DNA from 2 places in the Agathobaculum sp. NTUH-O15-33 genome. Region 1 is predicted to be linked to the other one. Evidence: riboswitches for the same ligand, from Rfam matches in the RefSeq annotation. Region 1 holds a riboswitch; the other holds the start of a gene.
What was found. Region 1 has a riboswitch for cyclic di-GMP ahead of RWV98_RS07675 (M60 family metallopeptidase). Riboswitches for the same ligand answer to the same signal wherever they lie in the genome.

Region 1 (5,929 bases):
GCTTTTCCGCGCTCCGGACGAGTCGCTTGCCGAAAAGCTTGCGGCGCGGGGCGTAATGGTGCGGGACTGCTCCAATTACCGGGGTCTCGCGCGCGGCTATTACCGCGCCGCCGTGCGCGGTAGGGCGGAGAGCGCGGCGCTTCTAGCCGCGCTCGACACGCTGAACGAGGGAGGAATGGACTGATGGCAAGGGCGATCATGGTACAGGGCACGGCGTCCAACACGGGCAAAAGCCTGCTGACCGCCGCGCTTTGCCGTATTTTCCGGCAGGACGGCCTGCGCGCCGCGCCGTTCAAGGCGCAGAACATGGCGCTCAATTCCTTTATCACGGCGGATGGGTTCGAGATCGGCCGGGCGCAGGCCATGCAGGCCGAAGCCGCCGGTATCCCGCCCGATGTGCGCATGAATCCGGTGCTGCTCAAACCGTCGAGCGACGTCGGTTCGCAGGTGATCGTGAACGGCGTGGCGCGCGGGCACTACACGGCGCGGAAGTATTGGGGCCAAAAAAAGCGCTGATCCCGCAGGTGCGGCAGGCGTATGAAAGCCTAGCCGCCGAATACGACGTGATCGTGATCGAGGGCGCGGGCAGCCCGGCGGAGATCAACCTAAAGCAGGATGATTTCGTCAACATGGGCATGGCGCGGATTGCAAACGCGCCCGTGCTGCTCGTCGGCGATATCGACCGGGGCGGCGTGTTCGCCGCGCTGTACGGCACGGTCATGCTGCTGGACGAGGCGGAGCGCGCGCGCATTCGCGGGCTGATCATCAACAAGTTCCGGGGCGACCCGGAGATACTAAAGCCGGGGCTTGGGCAGCTCGAAGCGCTCACCGGCAAGCCGGTCGCGGGCGTGGTGCCGTGGACGCCGCTCGATCTCGACGAGGAGGATTCGCTGTCCGATACGCTGCGGCAGGACGGCGGGCGGGAGCCCTTATGCGTCGCGGTCGTGCGGCTGCCGCGCCTGTCGAATTTTACAGATTTTGCGGCGCTGGGCCATGTGCCGGGCGTTGGCGTGCGCTATGCCGCCCGCCCGCAAGAGCTTATGAACGCCGATCTGATCATCCTGCCCGGCACCAAGAGTACGCTGTCGGACCTAAAGTGGCTGCGCGAAAGCGGCATGGAAGCCGCGATTTTAAAGCGGCACGCGGCGGGCGCGCCGGTGTTCGGCGTGTGCGGCGGCTACCAGATGCTGGGCGAAACGATCAGCGACCCCGAAGGGGCCGAGGGCGGCGGCGAAATGCGCGGCCTTGGCCTATTGCCGGTCGATACCGTGTTCCGCCCGGAAAAAACGACCGTGCAGGCGGCGGGCGCGCTGCAAACCATAGCGGGCGCGCTCGCGCCCCTTTCCGGCATGGCGGTGCAGGGGTATGAGATTCACATGGGCGAAACGGTTCGCCGTCCGGGCGCGCGGCCGCTGGTCACGCTGCGGCGCGGCGAAACGGAAATAGAGGACGGCTGCCAGGCGGAAAACGCCTACGGCACCTATCTGCACGGCGTGTTCGACGGGGAGGGCGTCGCCCAGCGGCTGGCCGAAACGCTTGCCGAAAAACGCGGCGTTACGCTCGCCGCCGCGCCCGTCAGCGAGGCGCAGTATAAGCAAACGCAGTATGACAAGCTGGCGGATACCGTGCGCGCGTCGCTCGATATGGCGCTTGTGTACCGTATTTTGGAGGAAAACGCATGAACATGAATTTAACGCCCGCCGAGATCGAGCGGCGCAGCTTCGAGATCATCGCGGAGGAGCTGGGCGGCCGCACCTTCCCGGCGGGGGAGCGCGAGGTGGTGTGCCGCGTCATCCACACCAGTGCGGATTTTGACTATGCGGAAAACCTGCGCTTTTCGCCGGACGCGGTGGAGCGCGGCAAAGCCGCCCTGCTTGCGGGCGCGACGGTCGTGACCGATACCAACATGGCTTTCGCGGGCGTCAACAAGGCGGCGCTGCAAACGTGCGGCGCGGCGGCGCGCTGCTTCATGGCGGAGGAGGACGTTGCGCGCGAAGCGAAGGCGCGCGGCGTGACCCGCGCCGTGGTTTCGATGGAGCGGGCGGCGGCGCTCGAAGGGCCGGTGATCTTCGCCATCGGCAACGCGCCCACCGCGCTCATTCGCCTGCACGAGCTGATACGCGAGGGCGCGGCGTCGCCCGCGCTCGTGATCGGCGTGCCGGTCGGCTTTGTCAACGTGGTGGAAGCCAAGGAGTTGTTTGTAGGCGGCGCAACGCCGCATATCATCGCGCGCGGACGCAAGGGCGGCTCTAATGTGGCGGCCGCCATCGTCAACGCGCTGCTGTATCAGATCACCGAGCGGGAGGGATTCTAAAGTATGGGCAAAAAAGCATTGGCGGCGGTCAGCTTCGGCACCAGCTACCCGCAGGCGCGCGAGGCGATCAGCCGGATCGAGCGGGCGCTCGCCGCGGCCCGGCCGGATTATCAGCTGTTCCGCGCGTTTACCTCGGGCATGGTGGCGGACCGGATCGAACGGGAAGAGGGCGTGCGCATTCCAAGCCCCGCGGCGCTCTTGGAGCGGCTCGCGGCGGAAGGGTACGACGAGGTGCTCTGCCAGAGCCTGCACGTGATCCCCGGGTTTGAATACGAAAAGCTGCAAAAGGCGATCGAGCCGTATGCGGCGCGGTTTAAAAAGCTGACGCTCGGCAAGCCGCTTTTGTGGGACACGAAGGATTATTTGCGCCTTTCGCGCGCGCTGCTCGCGCATATGCCGAAGCTTGGCGCGGACGAAGCGTTCGTTTGGATGGGCCACGGCACCGACCACCCGGCGAACGCGGCTTACGCGCTGCTGGAAAACACCTTCCGCTTTGACGGGGCGGAGCGCGTGTACGTCGCCACGGTCGAAGGGTTCCCGAATTTCGATTATGTGCTGCGCCGCCTGCACCGGCAGGGCGTGAGCCGCGTGCGGCTGGCCCCGCTGATGGTCGTCGCGGGCGATCACGCGCAGAACGATCTGGCCGGGCCGGAGGAGGATAGCTGGAAGTCCGTTTTGGAGAGCGAGGGCTACCACGTCCAGTGCGATCTGCGCGGCCTTGGCGAATACGAAGAGGTGGCCGCGCTGTTCGCGGCGCATCTGCCCGCGTAAGAACGTAGCGCCCACGCCCGCGTCCCGGAATATTTCGACAAAAGCCGCGTAAAAATCCAAAAATACACTTGATTACTCCTTAAAAGAATGATAAACTTTTTTTAACAAGAAAAGGGTTCGTTAAAAACTGAAACCGTGAATAGTAAAACCGGGGAAATCCGGCGACACAAAGCTACAGGGCCTACCCTCCCGTTTGGGGAGCACGGCTGCCAGCTGCCGCACAAACAGGCGTCCCATGGGGCTGTTTTCTGTCATTGTGCAGAAAGCAGCCCTTTTTGTGACGCATAATCGGGAAAAAGAGAGATGGAGTGAGAGAGATGAAGGCACAAAAGCGAATGTTATCCGTTCTTTTGGCGGGCGCCATGCTCGTATCGCCGGTTCTGCCGGCGGCAAGGGCTGTGGACGAGCCGGCAGGGCGCGGCGAAACGAGCGTTCGAGGCGGCATCAGCGCGACGCTGCGGCTGGATTATGCGCAGAAGCTGGATGAGATCAAAGAGCGAAACGTCAGCGTCACCCTGATGAAAACGCAGGACGGCAAAGTAACGGAAACGCTGGGCACCGTCGCGCTGGGGGACGGCGCGCGGACAGGGGCGCTCGACGCGGTTGTTTCCGCCCGCAATGCCGATGGCGGCGAGCTGGGCGGCAGCGAATGGCCCGGCTATCTGGACGTGTCTTTCGGCGATCTGCCGCGGGGAACATACAGCCTGCGCTTTTCCGGCACGGGGTATACGACCCATGAGCAGCCGGTCGATATGGATACTTACGCGCAGTCCGTCGTGCTCGGCACCGGCGACGGCACCTTTGGCCTTGGCGATGTGAACGGCGACGATAAGGTGGACGGCGCGGATTGGGACGAGCTGTCCGGCGCGTTGGGCGCCGTGGACGAGGAGCAAATCCGGCAGTATGATCTGAACGGCGATGGCAAGATCGATATCATCGACCTTGCCTATATCAGCCGCCAGAGCCATGCCGTGGGCGAAGCCGAAACGTATAACACCGTGCTGCTCGCGCCGCCCGTGCAAGCGGAGGCGTTAAAAAACGAACTGGAACAAACGCTTGTTATAACGGGCGACGTTGCAAACCTGTTTCAGGAGAATACCGAACCGGTCAAGCTGACCCCTAAGGAGGACGGCAAGCTCGACATCCCGATCGAGCTGGACAAGTCTGTCGAGATGGAGGTGATCGAGATCGCAACGCCCGAACAGGACGGCGCGATACAAAAGGGCACCGTCATTGTCGAGGATGAAAACGGTAAAAAGACCGAACACCCCTTTGACAACACCCTGCCAGAGGGCGTGCACGCCATCGGCCGGTCGGCCGGGAGCAACGTGGTCACGATCAACCTTGGCGGTAAGGTGGCGGTCAAAAAGGTCACGATCTCGGTCACGCAGACCGCAAGCGGCAACTACGCCGTGGTCGATACCATTCGCTTTTTGCAGGATATCGTGCCGGAAAACCCCGTCGCGCCGAACAGCGTGGTCAAAACCGTGACCGCCGCGGAGGGGGACGCGCAGGTTACCCTGAAATGGGGCGAGCTGCCCAATGTAACGGGCTATAAGGTGCTGTACAGCCTTAAGGAGGGCGGCGAGCCCAAGGAGCTGCATGTGGACGTGCCCACCGCCGTGGTAACGGGGCTTAAAAACCTGCAAACCTACGCGTTTACCGTCACCCCCACAAATGGGGAGTGGGAGGGCAGGCCGTCTCAGGTCGTCGAAGCCACGCCGCAGCCCGCCAAAGCGCCGGACGCGCCCGACATGGTAAGCGTGCAGGCGCTCGACGGCGCGCTGAACGTTACATGGGGTAAATCCAAGAACGCGACCGCGTACGAGGTCTACTATACGGATAAACAAAATGCTTCGGTAAAGGATTATGTCCGCGCGGGCGGCGCGCTCTCCGCGACCCATACGTCTGTTACCGGGCTAACGAACGATACAACGTATTATCTCTACGTCGTGGCCGTGAACGACGCCGGAAAAAGCGGCCCCTCCAAGATCGTGACCGGCACGCCGGCGGCGGTCAAGTACGGCGAACCCGCGGGCCTGCCCACGCAGCTGACCCGTATCACGCGCGATCAGGTGCAAAGCATCGCGTTGAAGGATACCGGCAACGTCAGCACATCCAAGAGCACCAAACCCTTTACGACGGATTACCTGATGGATGGGGATTATCAAACCAACTGGACCTCGCAGTCTTGGGGCGACGGCAACTATACCCGCAGCAAGCAGCTCATTTACACCTTCAAAGACCCGGTGGATCTAAGCTATGTGATCTATGTGCCCCGGGCGGACGGCTATGAGAACTGTATGCGCCTGTACGGCGTTACGGTCTGGGGCGAGGGCGACGACCTTGCCGGGCCGGGTACCGTGCTGGTTACGATGAACGGCAAAAACCAAACGCCGGTAAACGGTAAAATGGGCTCCGCGAAGGACGGCTACTTCGTCGCGCTGCCGTTCCCCGCGACCAAGGGCATCAAAAAGCTGGCCGTTGATATCGAGCAGACGGGGTACGGCGCGGTCGGCCTGTCCGAGGTCCTCTTCTTTGCGTACGATGAAACCAAGGATCTGGACAAACAGATCGACGGCCTGTTTGAAGATCAGGCCCATACCAAGCTGCGCGCGGGCGTGACGGCGCAGCAGATCAGCGATCTTTCCGCGGCGCTTGCCGGGGACGAGGGCTACTATCTCTATCCGAATACCATGAAGGACGAGCTGAAGCTGGCGCAGGAGCTGCTCGCCGGCCAGAGCGCGGGCGTGGTGCTGCGCGGCGTCACGGCGCGCAGCAGCAGCGCGGATTCCGCGAAGTACGGGCAGGGCGGCAGCGATCTGCAGCCGCTGGGCGCGGCGG
Region 2 (5,929 bases), 1.4 Mb from region 1:
CGACATCACTTGGCGCGGCAGCCTTGGTCTTGACTGTGATTGTCTGATCCGTCACCGTAACACCTGTTGCTCCGCCAACTGCCGTGACTTGTGCGACCGTATCAGCGCTTGCCGTTACTGCCACATCATTTGCCAGCGCATCGACTGTGGAAACGGTGCCTTCGCCCGCGATCTCCACATTCGCCTTGGTCTCGACGACCGGGATGGTAACATCCTTTGCCACCGTGATCGTAACGTTCTCCGCGTCTGCCGGCACGGAAACCTTGTCAACGCTCTTGTTCGTGATCTGTACCGGCGCGGCGGCTTCTACCTCGGCAACATTGCCGGTGCCGCTGATGGCAACGTTCGCGGACTTGGCTTCCACCTTTTCCACCGCCGCGTTCAGTTCGACCGGCGCGGTAGCCGTTACCGTACCGACCTTGGCGTTGGACAGCGTGATCGGATTGGTCGCCGCGACTGCGGTAATCTCGCCCTCGCCGGAAACGACCGCGTTATCCGTTGTGGAGGTCAGCGTGCCGACGCTCGCGCCAGCCGCGACTTCCAGCGTCGCCTTGCTTTCCAGCGCGACTATTGCGATCTCGCCTTCCACCTTGACCGCTTCCTCGGTCGCTACGGTGAGCGCAACGCCCGCCGCCGTGCTGGTAATCGTGCCTACCTTAGCCGCAGGCGCAACCTTGACCTTTGCGGCATCCGCCGTTACCGAAATTTCCGCCATTTCGCCGGAAAGCACGACATTTTTATCCGTGGCTACCTCTACCGCCGGGGTGCTGCCCGCGTCCTGCGCGATCTCCAGCTTGCCCGCGCCAGCCAGCTTGACGGAACCGGTCTTATCGCCTACGACAAAGGTTTCGCCCGCGACCGCCTTGATCGTGACCGTACCGGCCACCGCCATATTATTCTGTACGTGCGCTTCCGCCGCGTCCACGGTCAGGCTGTTGCACTTTGCGCCTTCCCCTGCCGCGCCGTCGTCTGTCAGCGTTATTTTGGTCGCCTTGGGCGCGTTGATGGTTACATCGCCCAGCGATACCTTACCGAACTTGATCTCTACCTCGCCCGCGCCTTCACGGCTAAGCGCCAGATCCTGACCGGCCGCGAAGCCGTCGCCCTTTAAGGTGATGGTCGCGATATCCGAGTCCGCAAACGCCTTTTGCAGCTCTTCCGGCGAGCTCACGTCCGCCGTGGTCACCGTGCTGCTATGGCCGCCGCCACCGCCGCCGGAGCTTCCGCCGGGCTTTGTGGCCGTCGAGCCTACCTGCTCCACTTTGGTGTTCTTGGTGGTCACCTTGGTATCGTTCTTATCATTGGTCTTAACGGTCTTTACAGTGCCTTCGCCCGCTACCGTGGTGCCCTTTGCCGTGGTGGTCACGGTATCGATCGTGCCGCCCTTCTGCGCGGTGACCGCGACATTCGCCGCGTCGATCGTAACGTCCGTTACCGTACCGGCTACCTCTACCTTGGCCTTTTCCGCGCCGACGGACACCGTGCCCGCCTTCGCGCCCGCGCCAACGGTAAGCGTTGCGCCCGCCGCCGCGTCGGTCAACTCGACCGCGCCGACAGAGGCGCTGCCCGTCAAAGCTACGTCCGCCTTAGCCTGTACGGTGACCGCGCCGGATACGGAAGCGCCGTTTAGCGTTACCGTGCCGCTCGCCGCGCCCGCCGCTACCAGCACATCCGCTGCCGCGCCCGTTACGGTCACGTCAGGGGCGGCCACCAGCGTAAGGCCCGCGTTCTTCGCTTCTACCGTCGCGCCGGCCGTGTTCGCATAGCCGGTGATCGTGCGGTCCAGAATGGTGACCACCGACGCGCGGTCGATATTCTGCGCCGGGGCAAACCGGTTGGAGCCCACGCCGTTCACGATGCCCTTGTCGCTCATCGCCTTCACGTAGCCCTTGGCCCAGCCCGATACCTGCGCGCCGTCCGCAAAGGAAAGCGAGCCGGAGGTCTCCTCGACCGCCAGCGCGCGCCCCATCATAACAGCCGCTTCCTCACGGGTGATGGTGCCGTTCGGGTTCGCGCCCGTGCCGTCGCCCTTCAGAATGCCCGCCGCCGCGCATTTCAGCACCGCGTCCGCATACCATGCGCCGGACGATACGTCCGCGAACGAATTGCTCGCCTTGTCCGTCAGGCCCAACAGCTTCGACAGCACCGTCGCCATCTCGGCGCGCGTCATGGACGCATTCGGTCGGAACGCCCCGCCCGATCCCTGTACGATACCGTAGCCGCTCCACCGGTCCACGGCGCTCTCCGCCCAGTGGCCCGCGGTGTCGCTGTAGTTTGCCGCACCCGCGGTCACCGTCATGGCCGACATTGTCGAAAGCAACATCGTACCGGTCAGGAACGCCGCCAGTTTCCGCTTTAGCTTCATTTCGTTGTCCTCCATTTCTATTGGTGATTTTGCTATCTATATGAAAACCCACCCCATCAGGTACGGTTTACCGTAGTTCCCCGGCGCGTAGCCTTGTCCGGTTAAAAAGAGCAGCCGACATCCGTCCGCTGCTTTCGCATCCCATTTGCAGCTGGCTGACTCTCCGCGGCACGGGGGGTCCCTATAGTTTTGCGTCCCTGCCTTGCGGCAGGTTTGCCATTTTTATATATATCACTACATAATATGAATTATGTGGTAATTTTATAGTTGTTATCTGGAAGTTTTTGATGTTCTACGGCGACTCATCTTTGGCCAAAACGACATAATTTTCGTGGACAACAGCCATTGTCCACGAAAATTTTGTCGTTTTTGTGATATGCTGAGTCGCCGTAGAACATTAAAAAGTTCCAAAACAACTATAAAATCACCACATAATTCATATTATGTGGTGGTTTTATGCTTAAAAAATATTTACTTTCCGCACTAAAAACCCCCGCGCCGTAAAGGCGCGGGGGTTTTAAAATGCGGGTATGGAATTTTACTGCTGGCCGTACAGCGCTTCCAGCTTCTTCAGATGCGCGTAGCGCTCTACCGACGCCTTCTCAGCTTCGACAAACAGCTTTTCAGCGCGATCCGGGAAGGAACGGGTCAACGCGGAGTAGCGCGCTTCGTTCATGATGAAGCCGCGGTAATCCTCGCTCTTGGGCTCCTTGGAATCCATGATGAACGGATTCTTGCCTTCGGCCTTGAGCTGCGGATTGTAGCGGAAGTTGTTCCAGTAGCCGCAATCGACAGCCTTCTTCATCTCGGCCTGACAGTTTGCCATGCCGCCCTTGATGGAGTGCATTTCGCACGGCGCATAGCCGATAATGAGGGACGGGCCCGGATAAGCTTCCGCTTCGGCAATCGCCTTCAGCGTCTGCTGCATGTTGGCGCCCATCGCCACCTGCGCGACGTAAACATAGCCGTAGCTCATCGCGATCTCGGCAAGAGACTTCTTGCCGATGGCCTTGCCGGCCGCCGCGAACTGCGCTACCGCGCCGATCGGGGTAGCCTTGGATGCCTGACCGCCGGTGTTGGAGTAAACCTCGGTATCGAATACCATGACGTTGATATCCTGACCGGAAGCCAGCACATGGTCAAGGCCGCCGAAGCCGATATCATAAGCCCAGCCGTCGCCGCCGAAGATCCAGACGGACTTCTTGGCAAGGTATTCCTTATGGGCGAGGATATCGCTCGCAAGCGCGCAAGCTTCGCAGTCGCAATGCTTCGCACCGGAAGCCTTCAGCTCCTGAACGTGCGCCTTCATTTCGCCTACCTTATCGCCGAACACATCCTTGGCCGCCGGGCTGTTGATGAACGCTTCGCAAGCTTCCACCGGCAAAACGGATTCTTCCAGCAGCGCGATGTATTTCTTGGTGGCTTCCGCGTTGGCGTTGCCGTCGTCCATGGTATCGAGCCATGCCTGCGCGGCTTCCTTGAGCGGCGCGTACGTGTGCTCTACGGCGATCAGCTCGCGGGTCTTATCAGCCAAACGGTCGCGCAGCGCCTTCTGGCCGTAGTACATGCCAAGGCCGTGCTCCGCGTTATCCTCGAACAGGGAGTTTGCCCAAGCCGGGCCGTGGCCGTTTGCATCAACGGTGTACGGGCTGGTGGCTGCCGGGCCGCCCCAGATGGACGAACAGCCGGTGGCATTCGAGATATACATACGGTCGCCGCAGACCTGCGTGATCAGGCGGGCGTAAGAGGTCTCGGCGCAGCCCGCGCAGGAGCCGGAGAACTCAAGCAGCGGCTTCTTGAACTGGCTGTCCTTGACGGAATTCACGGAGATCATATCGGCCTTTTCGGCTACTTCGGCTACCATGTAGTCGAACGCGTCCTGCTGGGCGGCTTCCTGCTCCTGCGGAACCATGGTGAGGGACTTGGTCGGGCAAACGCCGACACAAACGCCGCAGCCCATGCAGTCCAGCGGGGAAACGGCCATGGAATACTTGTAAACGCCCTTGCCCTTGCCGGCCTTGATGTCGACAATCTTGGCGGAAGCCGGCGCCGCGGCCGCTTCCTCTTCGGTCAGCGCGAAGGGACGGATGGTGGCGTGCGGGCAGACATACGCGCACTGGTTGCACTGGATACAGGTATCCTGATTCCAAGCCGGTACGGTAACGGCAACGCCGCGCTTCTCGTAAGCTGCCGCGCCGTGGGAGAACGTGCCGTCCACGTGCTCGCCCGCGAAAGCGGATACGGGCAGGCTGTCGCCGTCCATACGGCCGATCGGGTCCATGATCTCCTTGACCATCTTGACGGTCTCGGGACGGCCGTGCAGCTCGGCACCGTTCGCCTGATCCTGCGCGTTCGCCCAGTCAGCCGGTACGTCGAACTTGTGGAACGCGGTAGCGCCCGCGTCGATCGCCTTGTGGTTCATATCAACCACGTCCTGACCCTTCTTGAGGTAGGACTTGGTGGCGGCGTCCTTCATGTAGCCGATGGCTTCTTCCTGCGGCATGACCTTGGCCAGCGTGAAGAAAGCGGACTGCAGAATGGTGTTGTTGCGCTTGCCCATGCCGATCTCGATCGCAAGATCGATCGCGTTGATCGTGTAGACCTGAACGTTGTTTGCCGCGATATAGCGCTTGGCAACGGCGGGCATATGTTTGTTCAGTTCTTCGTCGGACCACTGGCAGTTGATCATAAAGATGCCGCCGGGCTTGACGTCGCGCACCATCGGGTAGCCCTTGATGATGTAGGACGGGTTGTGGCAAGCGACAAAGTCGGCCTTATTGATATAGTAAGGCGACTTGATCGGCTTGTCGCCGAAACGCAGGTGAGAAACGGTCACGCCGCCGGTCTTCTTCGAGTCGTACTGGAAGTAAGCCTGTACGAATTTATCGGTGTGGTCGCCGATGATCTTGATGGAGTTCTTGTTCGCGCCGACCGTGCCGTCGCCGCCGAGACCCCAGAACTTGCACTCGATGGTGCCTTCCGCCGCGGTGTTCGGCGAGGGCTTCTCTTCGAGGGACAGGTTCGTAACGTCATCCACGATGCCCAGCGTAAACTGGTGCTTCGGAGCGTCCTTTGCGAGTTCGTCGTATACCGCGAACACAGAGGACGGGGGCGTGTCCTTGGAGCCGAGACCGTAACGACCGCCGGTGAGGACCAGATCGTTGCGGCCGGCGTTAGCCAGCGCGGTGACGACGTCCAGATAAAGCGGCTCGCCCTGACTGCCGGGCTCCTTGGTGCGATCGAGAACGGCGATCTTCTTGGCCGTGGCCGGGATGGCCGCGACAAACTTGTCCGCCGCGAACGGACGGTACAGGCGAACCTTAATCAGGCCGACCTTCTCGCCGTTTGCATTCATATAATCGATAACTTCCTCGGCAACGTCGCAGATGGAGCCCATGGCGACGATGACGCGGTCGGCGTCCTGCGCGCCGTAGTAGTTAAAGAGCTGGTAATCGGTGCCGAGCTTCTGGTTGACCTTGCCCATGTACTTTTCAACGATGGCCGGAACAGCCTCGTAATACCGGTTGCAGGCCTCGCGGTGCTGGAAGAAAACGTCGCCATTTT

Region 2: it holds a riboswitch for cyclic di-GMP, as region 1 does, so the genes downstream of both, RWV98_RS14010 (S-layer homology domain-containing protein) here and RWV98_RS07675 (M60 family metallopeptidase) in region 1, are expected to answer to the same signal.

Annotation. Positions count from the first base shown of each region.
Region 1 covers NZ_CP136187.1:1,477,879-1,483,807, forward strand. Annotated here, with positions in the region: gene RWV98_RS07655 (pyridoxal phosphate-dependent aminotransferase) at 1-184, shown strand, start outside; partial or broken gene RWV98_RS07660 (cobyric acid synthase) at 184-1,682, shown strand; gene RWV98_RS07665 (precorrin-8X methylmutase) at 1,679-2,314, shown strand; gene RWV98_RS07670 (sirohydrochlorin cobaltochelatase) at 2,318-3,085, shown strand; cyclic di-GMP riboswitch class I at 3,217-3,306, shown strand; gene RWV98_RS07675 (M60 family metallopeptidase) at 3,403-5,929, shown strand, end outside.
Region 2 covers NZ_CP136187.1:2,900,714-2,906,642, forward strand. Annotated here, with positions in the region: gene RWV98_RS14010 (S-layer homology domain-containing protein) at 1-2,365, opposite strand, end outside; cyclic di-GMP riboswitch class I at 2,509-2,593, opposite strand; gene nifJ (pyruvate:ferredoxin (flavodoxin) oxidoreductase) at 2,904-5,929, opposite strand, start outside.